DNA from 3 places in the Pseudarthrobacter sp. efr-133-R2A-89 genome. Region 3 is predicted to be linked to each of the others. Evidence: riboswitches for the same ligand, from Rfam matches in the RefSeq annotation. Region 3 holds a riboswitch; each other region holds the start of a gene.
What was found. Region 3 has a riboswitch for cyclic di-AMP ahead of QRM95_RS19540 (C40 family peptidase). Riboswitches for the same ligand answer to the same signal wherever they lie in the genome.
Positions count from the first base shown of each region.

Region 1: it holds a riboswitch for cyclic di-AMP, as region 3 does, so the genes downstream of both, QRM95_RS03550 (glycoside hydrolase family 16 protein) here and QRM95_RS19540 (C40 family peptidase) in region 3, are expected to answer to the same signal.
Region 2: it holds a riboswitch for cyclic di-AMP, as region 3 does, so the genes downstream of both, QRM95_RS01955 (C40 family peptidase) here and QRM95_RS19540 (C40 family peptidase) in region 3, are expected to answer to the same signal.

Region 1 covers NZ_JARVSE010000002.1:155,993-160,314, forward strand. Annotated here, with positions in the region: gene rplI (50S ribosomal protein L9) at 46-498, opposite strand; gene rpsR (30S ribosomal protein S18) at 516-755, opposite strand; gene QRM95_RS03540 (single-stranded DNA-binding protein) at 882-1,457, opposite strand; gene rpsF (30S ribosomal protein S6) at 1,529-1,834, opposite strand; cyclic di-AMP (ydaO/yuaA leader) riboswitch at 2,224-2,376, shown strand; gene QRM95_RS03550 (glycoside hydrolase family 16 protein) at 2,488-3,483, shown strand; gene QRM95_RS03555 (glycosyltransferase) at 3,615-4,322, shown strand, end outside.
Region 2 covers NZ_JARVSE010000001.1:422,879-427,200, forward strand. Annotated here, with positions in the region: gene QRM95_RS01945 (TraR/DksA family transcriptional regulator) at 1-153, opposite strand, end outside; gene QRM95_RS01950 (coiled-coil domain-containing protein) at 175-1,488, opposite strand; cyclic di-AMP (ydaO/yuaA leader) riboswitch at 1,745-1,914, shown strand; gene QRM95_RS01955 (C40 family peptidase) at 1,918-2,754, shown strand; gene QRM95_RS01960 (protein adenylyltransferase SelO) at 2,832-4,298, opposite strand.
Region 3 covers NZ_JARVSE010000013.1:63,081-67,402, forward strand. Annotated here, with positions in the region: gene QRM95_RS19535 (M23 family metallopeptidase) at 1-616, shown strand, start outside; cyclic di-AMP (ydaO/yuaA leader) riboswitch at 745-926, shown strand; gene QRM95_RS19540 (C40 family peptidase) at 997-1,674, shown strand; gene QRM95_RS19545 (NlpC/P60 family protein) at 1,836-2,603, shown strand; gene QRM95_RS19550 (HNH endonuclease) at 2,857-3,357, shown strand; gene QRM95_RS19555 (NTP transferase domain-containing protein) at 3,400-4,322, shown strand, end outside.

The DNA of each region.
Region 1 (4,322 bases), on a different contig from region 3:
CGCACCGGAATCCCGGGCGGGGGCCATTCAACTGCGGTGCGGAAACTACTTTCCGGCAACGACCTCAAGGTCGATGACAGCGGAAACATCCTCGTGCAGGCGGACGTTGGCCGTGTACGAACCGACAGACTTGATGTGGTTCGGCAGTTCAACGTTGCGCTTGTCGATGGCTCCGAGGCCGGCAGCCTCGACAGCAGCAGCGACATCAGCAGGCTTGACGGTGCCGAAGAGACGACCGGACTCGCCGGCCTTCACCTCGAGCTTGACCTTCTTGGAGGACAGAGCCTGGGCCTGGGCCTGTGCCGCTTCAACAGAAGCGTGTGCACGGGCGGCGCGGGCAGCCTTGATGGACTCAACCTGCTTCTCGCCACCCTTGGTCCAGGTCAGGGCGAAGCCGCGGGGCAGCAGGAAGTTACGTGCGTAACCGTCCTTGACCTCGACAACATCGCCAGCAGCACCGAGACCGGTTACTTCGTGGGTCAGAATGAGCTTTGCCATGTTAGTTAATCCCTTCCTTAGCCGCGGCCAGCGCCGGAGTAAGGCAGCAGAGCAACTTCGCGGGCGTTCTTGATTGCCTGGGCGATCTTGCGCTGTTCCTGCACCGTGACGCCAGTGACGCGACGGGCGCGGATCTTTCCGCGGTCGGAGATGAACTTGCGCAGCAATGCTACGTCCTTGTAGTCGATGACAGTGACGTCAGCGGCCTTCAAGGGGTTGGACTTTGGTTTGGGCTTACGGAGTTCAGCCTTAGCCATCGTGGAGCTCCTATTCTAGGGAGCCCGTGGATATTGATCCACGGGATGGTGGTGGTCCGACGGCGGCAAAACCTTGGGTGCCTTGCGGCTCCCGGGCAGTCCCGGAGTCGGGCCGTTGTTTGGGTTTTAGAAGGGAGGTTCGGAATCGGGGCCGTTGCCCCAGCCGCCTGCATTGGACACGCCGGGCGTGGCCCAGGGATCGTCCTGTGCAGCCTGCTGGTTGCCGCCGCCCCAGCCTCCACCGGAGTTGCCGCCCTGGTTTCCACCAGGGTTGCCGCCTCCGAAGCCACCGCCGCCGTTGCCGCCGCCGAAGCCGCCCCCACCCTGTCCGCCGGAGCGCTGGGTGCGGTTGACCTTGGCGTTGGCGTAGCGCAGGCTGGGGCCGATTTCGTCAACCTCAAGCTCGATGACGGTGCGCTTTTCGCCTTCTTTTGTTTCGTAGGAACGGCTCTTCAAGCGGCCGGTCACGATCACGCGCATGCCCTTGGTCAGGGATTCGGCGACGTTCTCGGCAGCTTCACGCCATACAGCGGCGCGGAGGAACAGGGTCTCCCCGTCCTTCCACTCGTTGGACTGGCGATCAAAGGTGCGGGGGGTGGAAGCGATGGTGAAGTTCGCTACTGCGGAACCGGACGGTGTGAACCGCAATTCCGGGTCATTGGTGAGGTTACCGATGACCGTAATGGTGGTCTCGCCTGCCATCTACTGCCTCCTTGTTCGATCCTGGGTGAAGAGTGCGTTCCTGCGGGGTAAAGAATGAATTTTGGTGCTGATTACTCAGCAACAACCTTCTGCTCTTCGGGGCGGGTGATCTTGGTGCGCATGATGGTCTCGTTAAGAGACAGCTGGCGGTCAAGTTCCTTGGCGGTTTCCGGCTTGGCGGTGAAGTTCACCACGGCGTAGATACCTTCGGACTTCTTCTTGATTTCGTAAGCCAGACGGCGACGGCCCCAGATGTCAACCTTTTCGATGGTTCCACCATCGTTGGTGATGACGTTCAGGAACTTCTGAAGCGACGGCTCAACGGTACGCTCTTCGACCTCGGGGTCGATGATTACCATCAATTCGTAAGGACGCATATGTGAACCCACCTCCTTTGGGCTAAGCGGTTACGGCATTTCCGTAACAGGAGGTTCATTTGCGATTCCGCGCAGTGCCTTGCCACCAGTACGGAGGCAGGGCGCAGCACAGACTTCAATATCCTAGTGCATCTGGACCTGATAGGCGATTCGCGCTTGACTCAAGGCTAGCCGCGTGATGCGGCAGAGGCAGCCCGACCGGACGCGTATGTGGAAAACGCGTGAGTGCGCCGGCCGCCCCTATACGTCAACTCGGGCACACAGCGGCGCGCCACGCCCAGGACAGTACTTCCGTTACTCAATTGTGATTCCGCGTTGATTGTCGTGTACGGTCTTCGGGTGGGCCGCCCCAGCCGGCCCCAATCCCGGAAGACGCCCAACTCTGCCGCTTCCGGCGATCCCCAAGGTTTCAAGGCAGAGGCGGGGGACCCAAGCGTCACGGGTATGGCTTCCGCCTGCCCTCGGGGTGAAGCCGCAGTGCGCGGCCGGATGGCAGCATTCGAACCCGACAGCTAACTCCGCAGGCGTTGAGAGGTAAATTCCCCATGCCCGCATCCCCTAAATTGAGCGCCAAACGTGCGCGCCGTTATCAAAATGAGACCACGCCGGCCGGACGCCGGCAGTTTCTGACAACCAAAGATTCCCGCCGTCGCTTGCCCTTGGCCGCCGGCCTGGCAGCAGCCATCCTCGGCGCAGCCTCCCTGGGCCTCGGCCTGGCCAACGGCAATGAAGAGGCAAATATCTCCCGCGTAGCCAGCGCCGCCGAGGCCGGCAGTGACGTGCAGGAGCAGGAATCCCCGCCCGCCACCTTGTCGTCCGCTCCGGCCCCAGCCCCGGCACCGGCCGCCGCTCCTGCCCCTGAGCAGGTTCCGGCTCCCGCCGCTCCCCCGGCTCCCGCGGCACCCGCTCCGGCGCCCGCCGCCGCGGCTCCTGCCCCGCAGTCCCCCATCGCCGTGGCGCCCGCCTCGGCACCGCTGGCCAACAGCGGAACGCCGATGCCCGCGGGGGTCCCCGGGAACTGGACCATGACCTTCGCCGACGAGTTCAATGGTTCAGGCCTGGACAGCGGAAAGTGGTCCAACTGCTGGTTCGCCCCCAGCTGCGGAAGCATGAATAAGGTGTCCACCAGCCCCGCCAACGTCTCCGTGGCCAACGGCAACCTCGCCCTCAGCCTTGGCTCCTCGTCTTCCGGGTCCTTGGTCTCCACGAACCCGAAGGGTGGAGCGGGCACCGGTTACCAGTTCACCACCGGGTACGTCGAGGCCCGCATCAAGTTCCCCGGCAACGCCAACGGCCTCTACAACTGGCCCGCGTTCTGGACCACCGGGCAGTCCTGGCCCGCAACCGGCGAGAACGACATCGCAGAGGTCCTCCAGGGCAAGATGACCGTCAACTACCACTCAAGCTCCGGGTCACACAACCAGGGGGCCGTCGGCGGTGACTGGGCCAATCAGTACCACACCTTCGGCATGCACCGGATGGCCAACTCCACGGACGTCTACTTCGACGGCGTGAAGGTCAAGTCCTATCCCACGGACGACGGAAACGCCCCGCAGTACATCGTGCTCAACGTCGGCGCTTCGTCAACGAACCCGGTGTACGGGCCGCAGTCCCAGCTTCTGGTGGACTACGTACGCGCCTGGCAGTAGCCGGCCGCACGGCCCGTTGAAAAGGGCGACGGCGGGACTTCCCGCCGTCGCCCTTTTTGGCTTCCTGCGGTTCCCCACAAAGTTGCCCAAAGCAACCCTGCCACCCGAGTATGATCCAGTACACTCTTGCAATGAAGCTCCTGTACGTGACCGAAAGCGTGCCAAACCGGGACCCGCAGCTCGGTGATGGAAGCTCCATGATCCCGTACGAAGTGATCCTTCACCTTCCCGCAGATGTTGCGGTCACGCTGCTGACGTTTTCCGGCCCCGTCCCGCTTCCGCCGGAGGTCCGGGCCCGCTGCGAAACCGTCCACGAGATAGCCCCGCGGAACGACCCCGCCGCATTCGTCCGCTCCCTCGGCGGCCTTGCCGGCCTGGGAAAACACCGGCGCTCCACCCCGTCAGCGCGGGCAGCAGCAGCCACCCTGTCCCGCAACAATGACGCCACCCTCATCCACGGCCCGCACGCCCTCTTCCTCTCCCACCATGTGGCGGGTCCCGTGGTGCTGCAAACGGTGGACCCTTGGTCCATCCGGGCCGCCATGGACACGGATATTGCACACTCCCTCCGGCCGGCCTACCGGCTGCGCGAACTCCTCGCCGAACGGGCGGAACGGTCGCTGCCCCCCAAAGCGCGGCTGCTCACCGTCGGGGCAAAGGACGCTGCAGCCTGGTCGGCGAAACTCGGCAGGGCCGTGAACAGCGTCCCCAACGGAACCAGCGTGGCCGCCGGGCCGCGTCCGGACCGGAAGGCGCCGGTGGTTTGCTTCGCGGGCAGCCTCAACTACGCCCCCAACGTGGACAGCGCCACAGTCCTGGCCACCCGGATCGCTCCCCTC
Region 2 (4,322 bases), on a different contig from region 3:
CGTGGCGCCCTCGGGATCGTGTTCGTCATCGACGTTGGAGTCCTGCCGGGCCGAGTTGGCCGCGTCGATATCGGCCCGCAGCGCCGGCAACAGTGCCAGCCGCCGGGCCCGTTCCTCTTCGAGCAGCACCCTGAACCGTTCGAAATCTGGCATGCCGAAAGCCTAGCGCGTCAGTCAGTACCAGTTCAGGGCGACAGAATGGCTCCAGGCGCCGCACGGGGACCCGTAGCGGTCGCGGATGTAGCCAAGCCCCCATTCGATCTGCGTCCGGTAGCTGGTCAGCCAGTCGCTTCCGGCGCTGGCGTACTTTCCCGGCGGCAGGGCCTGGGCTATGCCATAGGCCCCGGAAGAGGCATTCGTGGCAGTGGTCAGCCAGCCGGATTCCTTGGTCCACAGCTGGGACAGGCACTGGAACTGGTCGGGGCCCCAGCCGAAGGCGCCCAGGCGTCCGGAAGCATAGGTCTTGGCGCCGGCCGGATCATTGACGGCACCGCCGGGGATGGAGGGAACGACGACGGGCGGCGGGCTGGTCACGGCAGGCGGCGGCGGATTGCCGGGAACCGGGTCCTCCGGCGGGGCCGGTATCGCCGCGTTGCCGGCCGGAGCTGCGGGCGCGGGGTTGGGCTGCCGGGCTGCGGCTGCGGCGGCCTGCGCCGCGGCTTCGGCCTGCCGGCGGGCCTGCTCCGCCGCGGCGGCGCGCTTGGCCTCCTGGGCCGCTTCATAGGCAGCCAGCGCCGCCTGGCCCTGCCGGTACTCTCCCTCGAGTGCCGCCGTCGTCCCCTTCAGCGAGGCCAGCTGGGCCGTCAGCTCCGTGCTGTGCTGCTTTTCGTCACTGACCTGCCGGGCGAGCGCGTCCTGGGCGGAGCGGGCCGCGTCCAGTTTGGCCTTTGCTTCCCCGGACAGGCGTTCCCGCTCAGTGCGGGCCACTTTTTCCTGGTCTGCCAGTGACGCGGCAACCTTTCCGGCGGCGGCAGCTTTCTCCACCAGGGCCGCAGTCTTGTCGCCCACCAACTGGACGAGGTTGAGCCCCTGGACGCTGTTGTTTTGGAGGGCATCCAGGGCCACGAAGAACCCGGTATTGGTTCCGCCCGTCTTGTACGACTGGACGGCAAGTGCTCCGATTTCCTTGCGGTGCCGGGCCAGTTCGTCATTGGCGCGGACGGCCTGGGCGGACAATGAATCCAGCCTCACCGATGCCGCCTGCAGCTCGGCGTCGGCTGCGGCGTAGTCGGCCGCTGCCCGGACCGCAGTGTCACCGGCGGCTTCAGCCTGGGTCTGGAGTCCGTTCAGCAGCCCATTGATGGTGGTGATCTCTGCCGCTTTCGCTGCCTCGGAAGACTGTGCCTGCTGCACGTCAGCCCAGGACGGATATCCACCGGGAGGTGCAGGCTCGTCCGCAGAGGCAGGCAGCACCGTGGCCGCTGCCACTGCGATGGCGAGCAGTCCCCCCAACAGCGGGGACTTGGGCATGGTCACGAACAGGGGCATAGTCCCGAAGCATACCGGCGGCACGCCGGGGCGGAAAGGCGCCCGTGCCCGGTTTGTTACCCTTTCGCGCCGGCGGCGGACCGGCCGGAGTCCAGCATGGGTGGACAGGACACATCCAATCGCTGGTTGAATACGAGAGAGGAAGCTCGTATGTTACCGAAACGTGACAATTGTGGGGTTGGCGGGTTATGGTCTTCGGGTGTCCCTCCCCAAACGGGACACTCCCATCAGTTTGCCGAGCCCTGCCGCTGATACCGGGATTCAACCGCTTTCATGCTGGCAGGGACGGGGGAACCAAGTTTCCACGACCTTTGAGGTCTTGGGGTTAAGTCGGACAGCTCCTCCGCCCACCGCGGAGATGTGTTCGGCCGGGTATCTCCAACCCGAACCCGACAGCTCACCCCGCAGGCATGGGAGAGGCGATCAATCGTGTCAAAGAATCTCAGCACTGCCCGCCACCGCGCGACCCCGGCCCACTCCATTGCGCTCGAGGGACTTGCCGTGACGGCCAAATCACAGGCCCGTTCGTTGGGCCGTCCGGCCCTCGCCGTTGCCGCCGCGTCCGGCATTGCCTTCGGCGTCGGCGCCCCGGCCCACGCGGGCGTGACGGGCGCGGACACCACTGAACAGGCCAGCGTCCAGGCCGCCGCGTCTCCTGCAGCTGCTCCGGCAGCCGCGGCAGCAACCGTCCACACCGTCGTTTCCGGGGATACCCTCGGCGCAATTTCGGCCGCGTACGGAGTCAGCCTCAATGACGTCCTGGCTGCCAACGGCCTCGGATTGTGGTCCATCATCTACCCCGGTGACCAGATCCAGATCCCCGGCGCGGGCTACGTGGCAGCACCTGCCCCGGCGCCGGCGGCGGCCCCCGTCCAGGCGGCAGCCGCCACCGCACCGGCGAACACCGGCATGAACATGTCCTACGCATCCGCGACGCCGGTGGCCTCCACCACCGGGACCGGGACCGGCGCTGCCATCCTGGCCTCGGCCTACAGCCAGATCGGCGTGAGCCAGGACTGCACCGCCATGGTTGAAAAGGCCCTTCGCTCCGTCGGCAAGAGTGTTGGCGACCTGGCTCCCACGCAGTTCTTCCAGTACGGCAGCGTGGTCGGGAGCCCGGCACCCGGCGACCTCATCATCACGTCGGGCCACGTGGGCGTTTACGCCGGCAACGGCCAGGTTGTGAGCGGCGGCGTCAACGGCTACACCACGCAGGTTCACTCCATCAGCTGGCTCAGCGGCTACTCAGTGGTCCGCGTGGCCTAGTCTTCGCCAGCAAAGCCTGCTCCCAACAGGAGGGTGGCGGCCGGGCCTCCGGTTGCCACCCTCCTGTTGTTGTTAGATCAGGTCCCGCAAAAGGTCGTGTAGGTCCCGAAGCCCGCCGGGGGACCTTCCACGTAGCGTTCCAGCCCGGGGCGCTCGGTGAAAGGATCGGTGACGGCCTGAAGCAGGCGGTGCAGCGGGGCCACGTCTCCTTCCGTGCCGGCGGCGAGGGCTTCCTCCACCAGGTGGTTCCGTGGAATGTAGGCCGGGTTGACGCTGTCCATCAGCCCTGCGTCGGGTTGCAGCGCCAACCACCGCTCCGACCAGGCGTCGAAGCCGGCCAAATCCATCACCATCTTGCGCGCCGGGCGCAGATCGCCGCGGGCCGCCCTGCCGAGGTTACGGAAGAACAGGGTGTAGTCCACCGGGCCGTCCTTGAGGATGGCCACCACCTCGTCAATAACACTGGACGCGGCGTCGTCGCTGACGTTTCCAGCGGCAAGGCCCAGTTTGGTTTTCATGCCGCCGGTCCACGCCGTGCTGTACCGTCCACGGAATCCACCGAGCACCTCCACCGCTGCGGCAACGGCCTTGTCCTCGTCTCCGTCAATGAGCGGGAGCATCGACTCGGCAAGGCGGGCGAGGTTCCATTCGGCAAGGATGGGCTGGTTGGCGTAGGCGTAGCGGCCGCTGACGTCGATGGAACTGAAGACGGCGGTGGGATTGAAGGCATCCAGGAACGCACACGGGCCGTAGTCGATGGTTTCCCCTGAGATGGTCATGTTGTCCGTATTCATGACCCCGTGTACGAATCCAGCCAGCATCCACCGGGCCACAAGTCCGGCCTGGGCGGCAACGACGGACGCGAACAGTGCCAGGTAGGGGTTGGGGGCCACGGCAGCGTCCGGATAAAGCCTGCTGATGGCGTGGTCCGCCAGCCGTTTGAGCAGGTCCATGTTTTCCGTGGCCCGGGCGTACTGGAAGCTCCCAACCCTCAGGTGGCTGTGGGCCACCCGCGCCAGGACGGCGCCGGGCAGCATGCCCTCGCGCCGGACCTGCCGCCCCGTAGCCACGACGGCGAGAGAGCGGGTGGTGGGAATACCCACGGCGTGCATGGCCTCACTGACTACGTACTCACGCAGCATAGGCCCGACGACGGCCCGGCCGTCCCCGGCGCGGGCGAAGGGGGTGCGCCCCGAGCCTTTGAGGTGGATGTCCAGCAGGTGGCCGGCGCGGTCCGTGACTTCCCCCAGCAGGAGCGCGCGCCCGTCGCCGAGCAATGGCGAGTAGCCGCCGAACTGGTGTCCAGCGTAAGCCTGTGCCACCGGAGTGGCGCCTGCGGGAAGGTGGTTGCCCACGAGGAGGCGCACCCCTTCGGGACTGCGGAGGTACTGCGGGTCAAGGCCCAGGCCTGCGGCAAGCTTTTCATTCAGGACCAGGAGTTCGGGGTCCGGCGCTTCCTCGGCCTGCCAGGGAACAGCAAGTTCCGCCAGTTCACGGGCGAAACGGCCGTCGAAGGTGACCGTGGATTCAGCTGCTGCCGTCATGGATTAACCCTAGCGCCATAGTGC
Region 3 (4,322 bases):
CACGGTGACCATGCCCGCCACCAGCCCCGTCATGGCGACGGATGCGGCCGGGATCGCACCCCAGGCCGCCTCCGCAATCAGCCCCCAGCCCCAGATTTCCGCGGATGTAGGCGCCCAGATCGACTTCAGCCGCTCAGCCGTCGTGACGCAGGCGGACCCCGACGGAAAGCTGAAGCAGCTGCTGAGCGCCCAGTCGGCCGGATCGGTCACCCGCGCGGCTTCCGCCGGGACCCTGGCCGCCCCGCTGGCATCCCTCGTGACCGCGTCCCCCTTCGGCTACCGGGTCAGCCCAATCACCGGCGGCACCGGAGACTTCCACCGTGGACAGGACTTCGTGGCCCAGTGCGGGACGTCCGTCCTGGCGGCCGCAACAGGAACCGTTACCTTCGCCGGCTGGCACCAGTTCGGCGGTGGAAACCGGGTGGTGATCGACCACGGCAACGGCCTGGAGACCACGTACAACCACCTCTCGTCTTTCAACGTCAAGGTGGGCCAAACGGTCTCCCGCGGCGAAGTCGTGGCGCTGAGCGGGACCACCGGCGCGTCCACTGGCTGCCACCTGCACTTCGAAGTCCAGGTCAACGGCGAAGTGGTCGATCCGATGGGCTGGCTGTAACCGTATGATTGCGCACTCTCAGATCGCGGTGACCCGCCGTGACCTGAATGTGACATTGAAGCAAAACTGCTGTACCGTCTAACTTGCGTCAACTTTTCCGAAGTTGACGCTCTTGAGTGGATTGCCTAACTCTGCCACCGCTCAAGGTCCGTTCGCATTTCATCGTCTGGCAGGGGCGGGGGAACCAATTTTGGCCTTCTGCATTCCGGAAGGCCTTGGGGTTAAGTCATGAGCTTCCCAGGAAGCGAAGTGGCCGGGTGACTCCCATCCGAATCCGACAGCTCACCTCGCAGGCATTGGGAGAGGCTACCTTCGTGTCTTCACGCCATAATTCTGCGCGCCACCGTGCGCAAACGGTTCGCGCCAATCCCTTGGACGCCATGTCCAAGGCCGTGAGCGCCAATGCCGGGACCGTGGGCCGCCAGGCTGCCGTTGTGGCAGCGGCTTCAGGCCTCATCCTGAGCATGGGCCTGCCGGCCAACGCCGCGGACACCACCGCCGGCATCTCGGCCTCCACGGAGTCCGGTTCCGCGCAGACCGCCCTTGCTGTCACCGCGGCCCCCACGGCCACCGTTTCCTTCGAGCGTCCGGCGGTCAAGACCACCGCCGCCCCGAAGGTGGAGCCCGTGCGCACCCAGTCCACCGCGTCCGCGGACCGCACCGCCACCGCTGCCGGCCAGGAGGCGTCCAAGGCCGGACAGGCAGTGGAGGCCGTTTCGTCCGCAGCCACCTCCGGCATTGCCGCGATCGCCTACACCGGCATCGGCCACCCCTACGTCTGGGGCGGCACCACCCCCAACGGTTGGGACTGCTCCGGGTTCGTCCAGTGGGTCTATGCCCAGGCTGGCATCAGCATTCCCCGCACGAACGCGTGGAGCATCATGACCCCCACCTCCACCCCCCAGCCGGGTGACCTCGTGGTCCAGAACGGTGGCGCACACGTCGGCATCTACGTCGGCAACGGCATGATGATCAGCGCGCTCAACCCGTCGCAGGGAACCATGCTCCACTCGCCGGCAGCCACCGGTACTTCCACGTACTACCACCTGAACAAGTAGTTCTTGGGCTCCACGCTCCAAGGGCTATTTCTTTGCCCCAAGCTTTTTCGCTAGAAACCACATCCCCGTTCGGGACGCGCCGGCGTACCCCCAAGATGCCGGCGCATCCAACCCCCTCGGACAGGCCACCGCGGTCCAGAGGAAAACGAAAGAGAGAACTGATGACGACTCGTGCTACCGCACGGCACCGCGCCGAGGTCACCAAAACCAACTCGATCGCAATCATTGCCAAGGCTGTCAGTGACAACGCCGGCGGCATGGGCCGCCAGGCTGCAGTAATTGCTGCAGCGTCCGGCCTGGTCCTGACCAGCGGCATCGCAGCCAACGCTGCCGACACCAACGTCAAGCGCGACTCCGCTCCGGCATCCGCCATGGAAGTTGAATCCGCCGTCGACGCTCCAATCTCAGCGGCTTCCACCATTGCCATCAGCTTCGAGAAGCCCGCCGTCACCACCACCCCGGCGCCTGCTCCCGAGCCCGCGGTTGCGGTACAGGAAGCCGCTCCGGCTCCCGTCGCCCAGACCGTTGCCGCTCCCAAGGTCACCGCCAAGGTTGCAACTGCGGACGCCACGGCTGCCCCCGCCGCCCAGGTTTCAGCCAGCGGAAAGGGTGCTGCCATCCTCTCCGCTGCCTACGCGCAGCTCGGCGTGCACCAGGACTGCACCATGCTGGTGACCAACGCACTGGCCGCTGTCGGCATCCACTTCCACGACTGGCCCGCCGGTTACCTGTCCCTCGGTGACAGGGTGCCTGCTTCGCAGGCCCAGCCCGGCGACCTGATCTACTACGCCGATGGTGGTGGAGGAATGGCCCACATCGCCGTGTACGCCGGAAACGGGATGGCCGTCCACGGTGGCTTCAACGGCAATGACACCGTTGTGTTCAGCGCCAACGTTGGCTCCGGACCGGTCTTCATCCACGTCCGGTAACCACTACGGCCCGCCGCACGCGGCGCCGCGTGGGATTTGCCTGGAAAGACCCCTGCCATTGAGGCGGGGGTCTTTCCCGTTTAAGCCGCGCTATTTTGCGTGCACCCGGGAGGGGGAACCGGCCTCCGCGTGTACCGATTACCTGATATTGCATTTCTCTGTTTACTCTTGTGATGTCGATCCATAGCCCGGACATGCCGAGGGCAGCCGGCCCTCGTGCCCCTGACGGGTGCGGCCGTGAAGAGGTACGTGCATGCGCACTCTCGTTCTGAATGCTGGATATGAACCGCTGGCGGTTATCACCTTCCGCCGGGCGCTGGTGCTTGTGCTCACAGGCAAGGCGAGCGTGGTTGCCGAGGGGGATGATCCCGTGGTGGGCCCCACCGACGTCCTGGGCCGCCCGTCCGTGATCCTCCTCAACCGCTACATCCGCCCGCGGTATAACCACTCAACGGCCGTCAGCCGCCGTGGTGTGCTTCGGCGTGACGGGCATAAGTGTGCATATTGCGGAAAGGCGGCGCACACAATCGACCATGTCCACCCAAAATCGCGGGGCGGGGCCGATTCCTGGGAGAATCTCGTGGCTGCCTGCCTGCGATGCAACAACGTTAAGGGTGACCACACTCCCAGCGAGATGGGTTGGACCCTGCGCTTCGTGCCGGAGCCGCCGCACGGAACCATCTGGCAGATCAAGGAACTGGAGAAGCCGACCCCCGCCTGGGATCCGTTCCTGCTTCCGGAGCGCGCTGCCTGACAAGCGGCTTCCAGGCCGGTTGCTGTTCGCTAGGCTGGGTGGGTGCAAACGGACCCGTTGATCTTTGACGCCCTGATCCTGGCGGGCGGCCGGTCATCACGGCTGGGTGGCGTGCCCAAGCAATCGTTGGTTCTTCGGGGAAGAACCCTCCTGGACTGGACCATTGAGGCCGCTGCCGGTGCCCGCCATACGGTGGTTGTGGGTGATGTTTCTTGCAGCAGCCCGCCGTCCCGGGGGGTTTCCGATGATGCCGGGCCCGCCCAGTCCCTGCCGCCAGGCGTCCTGTCCTGCCGGGAGGAGCCTGCGTTCGCCGGTCCTGCCGCCGGGATTTCAGCCGGCCTGGCGGCCCTTGCCGAACATGGGGGAGGGGCGCCCTTCACTTTGGTTCTTGCGTGCGACATGCCGCTGGCAGCCCGGGCGGTGGCGACGCTCCGGGCCGCGGTGGCCGCTGCGGGCGATGGCCGGGGCGCCGTGGCCCGCTCGGCCGACGGCAGGGAACAGCCGTTGGCAGCCATTTATAACACGGATGAGTTAAAAAGATCGTGCGGCGAGTTGTCCCTTCGGAACGCTTTGGTCAACGGTTCGGTGAGGTCGCTCCTTGCTAATCTGGACGTGCAGCTTGTCAGAGTCCCAGCCGGGTCCACTGCCGACGTGGATACGTGGGGTGATGCTGCCACGCTGGGGATCGCCGCCGGGAGCCAGCGCGAAGACCTTGACCAAAACGTGCGGAGCCAACGTGGGAGGCAAGTCGTGAAAAGCCAGGACGAAACGCTGGAGGAATGGTGCAGGGCCCTGCTCCAGGCATACAAGCTGGAGGACGTCCAGGTGGACGTGAACGCAGTGCTGTCCCTTGCCGGCGTCGCGGCCCACGCCGTTGTCCGGCCGGCTGCTCCCCTCACCACGTTCATTGCAGGCTTCGCCGCGGGGTTGGCCGCCGCACCGGGCAGGGACATGGACAGTGCGTC